2 regions of the Streptomyces sp. WAC05292 genome follow, and region 1 is predicted to be linked to the other one. Evidence: riboswitches for the same ligand, from Rfam matches in the RefSeq annotation. Region 1 holds a riboswitch; the other holds the start of a gene.
What was found. A riboswitch is a leader RNA that binds a small molecule or an ion and turns the genes downstream of it on or off. The one in region 1 is predicted to bind S-adenosylmethionine.
Positions count from the first base shown of each region.

Region 2: another riboswitch for S-adenosylmethionine. It lies ahead of EF903_RS11710 (aminotransferase class V-fold PLP-dependent enzyme); the one in region 1 lies ahead of thrC (threonine synthase).

Region 1 covers NZ_RPSE01000220.1:4,915-9,136, forward strand. The annotation lists gene EF903_RS21195 (cold-shock protein) at 1-128, opposite strand, end outside; gene EF903_RS21200 (MoaD/ThiS family protein) at 534-812, opposite strand; gene thrC (threonine synthase) at 862-2,166, opposite strand; SAM riboswitch class I at 2,185-2,338, opposite strand; gene EF903_RS21210 (glucosyl-3-phosphoglycerate synthase) at 2,520-3,497, shown strand; gene EF903_RS21215 (trehalose-6-phosphate synthase) at 3,561-4,222, shown strand, end outside.
Region 2 covers NZ_RPSE01000076.1:4,764-8,985, forward strand. The annotation lists gene EF903_RS11700 (rhomboid family intramembrane serine protease) at 1-342, shown strand, start outside; gene EF903_RS11705 (Lrp/AsnC family transcriptional regulator) at 339-620, shown strand; gene EF903_RS11710 (aminotransferase class V-fold PLP-dependent enzyme) at 685-2,103, opposite strand; SAM riboswitch class IV at 2,332-2,448, opposite strand; gene trpD (anthranilate phosphoribosyltransferase) at 2,549-3,613, opposite strand; gene EF903_RS11720 (cytochrome bc complex cytochrome b subunit) at 3,756-4,222, opposite strand, start outside.

The sequences.
Region 1 (4,222 bases):
TCTTCAAGGGTGCGGTACCCGTCCATCTGGATGGCGCTGTAGTGGACGAACACATCCGCACCACCGTCGACCGCGATGAAGCCGTAGCCCTTCTCCGCGTTGAACCACTTGACGGTGCCCTGAGCCATGCCTAACTCCCCTATTACTGGCCCTTGCGCAGGACCGCACTTCGCGGTCCCGGGTCAGAACTTGCGCCGGAACGCCTCGACCGCGGCTGAATGTATCTGCACCGGTGCTGTCTGCAACAGGTCAATCCGACGAGAAATCTGGTCACACCGAAAGCGGAAAATAGACCGAAAATTTGTCATATTCCCGGGCAACTCGGACCTGGCATATCGCGCCAAAGCCCCATAACGCACCCGCACATTGACTCAATGTCACCCATCACGCGACCCGTTCATATGCGGCGGGCAAGAACAGCGGAGGGGACTTCCCCAACTCTACCGCGCCCAACCAAGCAGAATTACCCCCTCCGCTTTTTGCCGGAGGGGGTAATCGGGGTCGTGCGCGTGCGTAAGGGTGCGTGCGTGCGGTCAGCAGCCGCCGGCGACGGCCGGAATGATGGACACGCCCGCGCCGTCCGGCGTCGCCGCCTCCAGCCCGCCCTCGAAGCGGACGTCGTCGTCGTTGACGTACACGTTCACGAAGCGGCGCAGCCTGCCCTGGTCGTCCAGGACGCGCGCGGCGATCCCGGGGTGGTTCGCGTCCAGCGACGCGATGACCTCGGCGAGGGTGGCGCCCTCGGCGGGCACCTCGGCCTGGCCGCCGGTGTAGGTGCGCAGGATGGTGGGGATGCGGACGTTGACGCTCATGGCGCTTCTGCCTTTCCGGGCGCGGGGTGCAGCGGGGTGCAGGGGAGGGTCAGGCCAGGCCGGCGGCGCGGAACGCGTCCAGGCTCGGGCGGATCACGGCGGTCTGCCCGCTGTCGGCGGCCACCGCCTCCAGGGTCTTCAGGCCGTCGCCGGTGTTGAGGACGACGGTGGTCAGCGAGGGGTCGAGCTGCCCGTTCTCGATCAGCTTCCTCGTCACGCCGACGGTCACGCCGCCGGCGGTCTCCGCGAAGATGCCCTCGGTCCGGGCCAGGACCTTGATGGCCTCGACGACCTGCTCGTCGGTGACGTCCTCGACGTAGCCGCCGGTGCGGCGCGCGATGTCCAGCACGTACGGGCCGTCCGCCGGGTTGCCGATCGCGAGGGACTTCGCGATCGTGTTCGGCTTCTGCGGGCGGACCACGTCGTGGCCGGCCTTGAACGCGGTCGACACCGGGGAGCAGCCCTCGGCCTGCGCGCCGAAGACCCTGTACGGCCGGTCCTCGACCAGGCCCAGCTTCACGAGCTCCTGCAGACCCTTGTCGATCTTGGTGAGCTGCGAGCCGGAGGCGATCGGCACCACGATCTGGTCGGGCAGCCGCCAGCCGAGCTGCTCGCAGATCTCGTACGCCAGCGTCTTCGAGCCCTCGCCGTAGTACGGGCGCAGGTTGACGTTGACGAAGCCCCAGCCCTCGCCCAGCGGGTCGCCGATGAGCTCGGAGCAGAAGCGGTTCACGTCGTCGTAGTTGCCCTCGATGCCGACGAGGTCGCCGCCGTACACGCCCGCCATGACGACCTTGCCCTGCTCCAGGTCGTGCGGGATGAACACGCAGGAGCGGAAGCCGGCGCGCGCCGCGGCGGCGCCGACCGCGCCGGCCAGGTTGCCCGTGGAGGAGCAGGACAGGGTGGTGAAGCCGAAGGCGCGGGCGGCCTCGACCGCGATCGCGACGACGCGGTCCTTGAAGGAGTGCGTCGGGTTGCCGGAGTCGTCCTTGACGTACAGCTTGCCGGTGACGCCCAGCTCCTTGGCCAGGTTCTCGGCATCGACGAGCTTGGTGAAGCCCGGGTTCAGGCTCGGCTTGGAGGCCACGTCCGCGGGGACGGGCAGCAGGGGGGCGTAGCGCCAGATGTTGTTCGGGCCGGCCTCGATCGCCGCGCGCAGCGCCTCCGGGTCGCCGGTCGGCAGCTCGTACGCGACTTCGAGGGGCCCGAAGCACTCGGCGCAGGCGAAAATGGGTCCGAGCTCGAAGCGGGTGCCGCACTCGCGACAGGAAAGCCCGGCCGCGGGGCCGAGGTCCACGGAGGGCGCAGAAGCGGAGGTTCCGGCGGAAGGTACGGCAACGGTCTGTGCAGCCATGATCGGCGAGGCCCTTTCTCCTCATCTTCCCCATGGCGCACTTCGCCATGAGACGGAATTGGCACCTTCCCTAGCCGGGGACCTCGCTGCTGCTGCACGCAGCGGCGGGAAACCGACTGGAGGGTTGCCGGGGCTTCAACGGGCCGTGTCCCTCTGCCCCTCTGGATGAGCGGTATGGCGCGGGGCGCGCGACGGCGCACCCCGGCATTTGTCGGAAGGACCCCCGGCATGCGGCGGTCCTTCGCGTTGTTCAAGACTGTAACCGAAGCTCCGAGCGGTTGAGACAGCCGTCCGAAGCGCGAGATGGATCATTTTTCGGCCGAACCGGCCGAGGGAAGCAGGGAGAGCCGAACGTGCTGGAAGAGGTGGAGCGCTGGCTCGCGGACCGCTCCTGGTCCGCGGCCGACCGGCCGCTCGACCAGCTGCTGGCCGCCAAACGCGCGGCCGGCACCAGGGTCAGCGTCGTCCTGCCCGCCCTCGACGAGGAGGCGACCGTCGGCGACATCGTCGAGGTCATCCGGCGCGAACTCGTCGACGGGCTGCCGTACCCGCTCGTCGACGAGCTCGTCGTCGTCGACTCCGGATCCGCCGACCGCACCGCCGAGGTCGCCGCGAAGGCCGGCGCCACGGTCGTCCACCGCGACGACATCCTGCCCCGCATCCCGGCCGTCCCCGGCAAGGGCGAGGTGCTGTGGCGCTCGCTGCTGGCCACCACCGGGGACGTCGTCTGCTTCGTCGACGCCGACCTGCGCGACTTCTCCGCCGCGTTCGTCACCGGCATCGTCGGCCCGCTGCTGACCGAGCCCGACGTGCACTTCGTCAAGGCCATGTACGACCGCCCCCTCGGCGACGCCCCCGGCCAGGGCGGCCGCGTCACCGAACTCGTCGCCCGCCCCCTGCTCAACCTGCACTGGCCGCGGCTCGCCGGCTTCGTCCAGCCGCTCGGCGGCGAGTACGCCGTCCGCCGCAGCCTGCTGGAGCGGCTGCCGTTCCCCGTCGGCTACGGCGTCGAGCTGGGCCTCCTCGTCGACGCCCTGCACACCGTCGGGCTCGACGCCCTCGCCCAGGTGGACGTGGGCGTCCGGCTCCACCGGCACCAGGACGGGCAGGCGCTGGGCCGGATGGCCGCCGCGATCTACCGCACCGCGCAACTGCGGCTCTCCCGCGGGCACTCCCCCGGCCACCGCCGGGGGCACCCGCAGGTGCGGCCGGCGCTGACCCAGTTCGAACGCGGGCCGCACGGCTTCGAACCGCGCACCCACCCCGTGGACACCGAGGAGCGGCCGCCCATGGCCGACATCGAGGAGTACACGGTCCGACGCGTGGCGTGACGGCGGGCGAACACGGGTGAAACCGGACGTTTGAGCGGGCGCGGGCCGGGCTAGGTTCGCCGCATGGCTTCCCAGGTACTCGTCGCCGCGAACCGCGGTCCGCTCTCCTACGACCTCGACTCCGACGGCACCCTCGGTGCCCGCCGCGGCGGAGGCGGCCTCGTCTCCGGGCTGTCGGCCGCCCTGGCCGAGCAGCCGGGCGCGCTGTGGATCTGCGCCGCCCTCTCCCCGGGCGACCGCGAGGCCGTCCGCCGCGGCGTCGCCGAGCCCGGCGTCCGGATGCTGGACATCGATCCCGACACCTACGACGCCGCGTACAACGGCATCGCCAACTCCGTCCTCTGGTTCACCCACCACCACCTGTACGACATCCCGCGCACCCCCGTCTTCGACGCCGCCTTCCGCCGCCAGTGGGAGGCGTACACCGCCTACAACCGGGCCTTCGCCGAAGCCCTCGCCGAGGAGGCCGGGCAGGGCGCCTGCGTGCTCGTGCAGGACTACCACCTCGCCCTCGTCCCCGGCATGCTCCGCGAACTCCGCCCCGACCTGCGCATCGCCCACTTCACGCACACCCCGTGGGCCTCCCACGAATTCCTGCAGATGCTCCCCGACGACATCCGCGCCGACCTGCTGTGGGGCATGCTCGGCGCCGACCTGCTGGGCTTCCACACCTGGGCGTGGGCTCACTCCTTCCTCGGCTCCGCCCGCCTCGACGACGAGCGGGG
Region 2 (4,222 bases), on a different contig from region 1:
GCGGCCGCCAACGCCTCCTCGCAGGAGACGCTGGTCGGCGCCTCGGGGGCCATCTCGGCGGTCCTGGGGGCGTTCCTGCTCCTCTTCCCGCGGGCCCGGGTGACCGCCCTGTTCCCGTTCCTGTACTTCCTGCCGCTGCGGCTGCCCGCGTGGCTGGTGCTGCTGTTCTGGTTCGCCCTGCAGTGGGTGGCCGCGCACCGGGCGGGCAGCGGGCCGGGGGTGGCGTACCTGGCGCACCTGGTGGGCTTCTCCCTGGGCTTCCTCCTCGCGTGGGTGCGCTGGGGCAGGGCGGCTAGAGTGAGGCGATCAGCGACGGCCACCGAGGGAGACAGCCAGCCGTGATCACCGCGATCGTGCTCATCAAGACCAGCGTGGACCGCATCCCCGAGATCGCCGAGTCGATCGCGGCGCTGGAGAACGTCAGCGAGGTCTACTCCGTCACCGGGACGTACGACCTGATCGCGCTGGTCCGCGTGGCCCGCCACGACGACCTCGCGGACATCATCCCCGGCCGCATCAGCAAGATCCCCGGTGTCGAGGCGACGGACACGCACGTGGCGTTCCGCACCTACTCCCAGCACGACCTGGAAGCCGCCTTCGCCATCGGCCTGGACGCCTGAGGCCCCGCCGTCCGGAGCCCCGCCGCCCGGAGCCCCGCCGCCCGGGGCGGCCCGCCGGGCGCCGTCAGACCGCCGGGACGCAGCGGCCGTCCTCGGTGCGGTACTGCCACTTCGCCCCGTCGGCGACGAGTTCCCGCACGGCCCGCAGGAAGCGGTCGACGTGCTCGTCGGGGGTGCCCGCGCCGAAGCTGACGCGGATCGCGTTCAGCGACCGCTCCCCCGGCTGCCGCGCCTCGGGGGCGTCGCAGGCGCCGGGCTCCTGGGGGGCGCCGCCCAGCAGGGTGCGCACCAGCGGGTGGGCGCAGAAGAGGCCGTCGCGGACGCCGATGCCGTACTCGGCGGACAGCGCGGCGGCGAAGTGGGAGCTGTTCCAGCCCTCCACGACGAAGGAGATGACGCCGACCCGCGGGGCGTCGTCCCCGAAGAGGGACAGCACCCGCACCTCGGGCAGGGCGGCGAGTCCCTCCCGGATCCGCGCGACGAGCCGGCGCTCTCGGGCGACGAGGGTGTCGAAGCCGGCCTCGGTCAGGGCCCGGCAGGCGGACGCGATCGCGTAGGCGCCGATGACGTTGGGCGAGCCGGCCTCGTGCCGGGCGGCCCCGGTGTGCCATGCGACGTCGACGCCGCCGTCCTCGCGGCGGGCCACGGTGCGGGAGGCCCCGCCGCCGGCCAGGTAGGGGCGGGCCTGCTGCAGCCAGTCGGCCCGGCCGGCCAGCACGCCGGAGCCGAACGGCGCGTACAGCTTGTGCCCGGAGAAGGCGACCCAGTCGACGTCGAGGCCGCGTACGGAGACCGGGTGGTGCGGGGCGAGCTGGGCGGCGTCGAGGACGATCCGGGCGCCGTGGGCGTGGGCTGCCGCCGCGAGCTCCCGGACGGGCCACAGCTCGCCGGTGACGTTGGAGGCCCCGGTGACGCAGACGAGGGCAGGGCCGGGGGAAGGGTCGCGGTCGGCGAGGGCCCGCTCCAGGGTGGCGACGGCCTCGGCGGGGGTGCGGGGCGCGTCGAGATGGGTGACCTGCCCGTCCCTCCAGGGCAGCAGCGCCGCGTGGTGCTCGGTCTCGAAGACGAAGACGCGGCAGTCGGCGGGGAGGGCCGCGGCGAGGAGGTTCAGGGAGTCGGTGGTGGAGCGGGTGAAGACGACCTGGTCGGAGGGGCGGCAGTCGAGGAAGGCGGCGACGGCGGCCCGGCTCTGCTCGAAGAGGTCGGTGGACAGCTGGGAGAGGTAGCCGGCGCCGCGGTGCACGCTGCCGTAGTAGGGGGCGTACGCGGCGACGTCGTCCCAGACGCGCTGGAGGGCGGGGGCGCTGGCGGCGTAGTCGAGGGCGGCGTAGACGGTCTCGCCGCCGGTGACGAGCGGGACGGTGACGTCCCGGCCGAGGACGGGCAGCGGCCCGGCACAGGCGGCGCCGCAGGCGTCGGCGTCGGCCGCGGCGTCAGCGGCGGCGGCGGTGGTGATGGCTGCGGTGTGCAGGGTTGCGGACATGGCGGAATCTCCCGGCTGCAGGGCTGAATGGCTTCGGAAACCACCCGTACGCGGGTACGGCGCTGCGCCGTCCGGGGTACGGGGAAGGCCTCGGGGCCGGCCGCGGCGCACACGCACGGGTACGCGGAAGGAGCCGGTCCGAGGGGTGAAGAAGGGGCGGTACGCCCTATCGCATTCGCTTGCTCACGGAAAACGCTCCTCGAGAGACCAGGACCCCTGGTGTCGAGGGATCCGCGCTTGCCGCGGACCTCGCTGCCCACGGCCTGGTCATCACCCGGGGCACCCCGCCACGGAAGGAGGGTTGCCGGACAGCAGGCCGGGGCCAAGACGCTGTCACTCGTGACCTGGTGAGCATCCTGCCACAAGATCCGGCACGCACAAGGCCCCGGTCCGCCATGCGGACCGGGGCCCGGCCGGAACACGCCCGGCAGGGGCCGGGGAGCCGTCAGGCGTTGGTGGCGGCCACCCACCGCTCCAGCGCGGCCCGCGCGGCCCCGGAGTCGATGGACTCGGCCGCGCGCGCGATGCCCGCCCCGATCTGCTCCTCCAGGGTCCCCGTGCCCGGCTCCAGGGCGACCAGCGCGGCCGCGGAGTTCAGCAGCACGGCGTCGCGCACGGGGCCGCTCTCGCCGGCCAGCAGCCGCCGGGCGACGTCGGCGTTGTACGAGGCGTCCGCGCCCCGCAGCTCCGCCACGTCGACCAGGTCGATGCCGACGTCGCGCGGGTCGAAGCCCTGCTCCTGCACCCGCCCGTCGCGGACCCACCACACGCGGGAGGTCGCCGTCGTCGTCAGCTCGTCCAGGCCGTCGTCACCGCGGAAGACCAGCGCCGAGGAGCCCCGCTCGGCGAGGACGCCCGCCACGATGGGCGCGACCCTGGCGTCGGCCACGCCGGTCGCCTGGGCCCGCACCCGCGCCGGGTTGGTGAGCGGGCCGAGGAAGTTGAAGGTGGTCCGGATCCCGAGCTCCCGCCGGGCGGCGGCGACGTGCCGCAGCGCCGGGTGGAACTTCACCGCGAAGCAGAAGGTGATCCCGGCCTCCTCGGCGACCTCGACCACCCGGGCGGGGGTCAGGTCCAGGTTGACGCCGAGCTTCTCCAGGACGTCCGAGGCGCCGCTCGCGGAGGACGCGGCCCGGTTGCCGTGCTTGACCACCTTCGCGCCGGTGCCGGCCACCACGACCGACGACATCGTCGAGATGTTGACGGTCTTCGCGCCGTCGCCGCCGGTGCCGACGATGTCCACCGTCCGGCCCGGCACCTCGATCAGGTTGGCGTGCGCGTACATGGTCCGCACGAGGCCGTTGATCTCCTCGACGGTCTCCCCCTTGGCCCGCAGGGCCACCATGAAGCCGGCGATCTGGGCGTCGCTGGCCTCGCCCCGCATGATCCGGTCCATGGCCCACGCCGTGTCGTCGGAGTGCAGGTCGCGGCCGGAGAGCAGGGCGTCGAGGACGGCCGGCCAGCTGCGGGCCGCCACGCTGTCGCCGCCTGCCGGGGTCACAACGTTCATGGTCCGCTCCTGGTGGTCCACGGTGGATGGGAAGGGGATCAGCCTATCCAGCCGCGCGGACGGCAAAGAGCCCCGTCCAGACCCTGGACGGGGCTCTCGCCGTGGCGACGCGGGGACGATCGGGGATCAGCCCCGCTCGGGATCAGTGGTGGCCGTGGCCGCTCTGGATCTCCTTGTACTCCTCCACCGTGGGCTTCGGAATCTGGTTGCCCTCGCCGTACATGCCCTTGCTGAGCTTGACGCGCAGCTTCTCCATGGCACCGACCTTGCGCTCCACGCCGTTCTCGTCGACCGTCGGGCCGATCTCGGCGGGCTGGTACTGGTGGTGCGAGGTGAGGGTGTGCAGCTTGTCCTGCGACAGCGGCTCGTGGACCTCGACGAACTCACCGTGCGGGAGGCGCTTGATGACGCCGGTCTCGCGACCGTGCAGCACCTTGTCGTGGTCACGGCGCTGCAGGCCGAGGCAGATGCGCTTGGTGACGATGAAGGCCAGGACCGGGACGGCGAAGAAGCCGATCCGGACGAACCACGTGATCGCGTTGATCGACAGGTGGAAGTACTGCGCGAACATGTCGTTTCCACCGCCGATGAGCAGGACGATGTACTCCG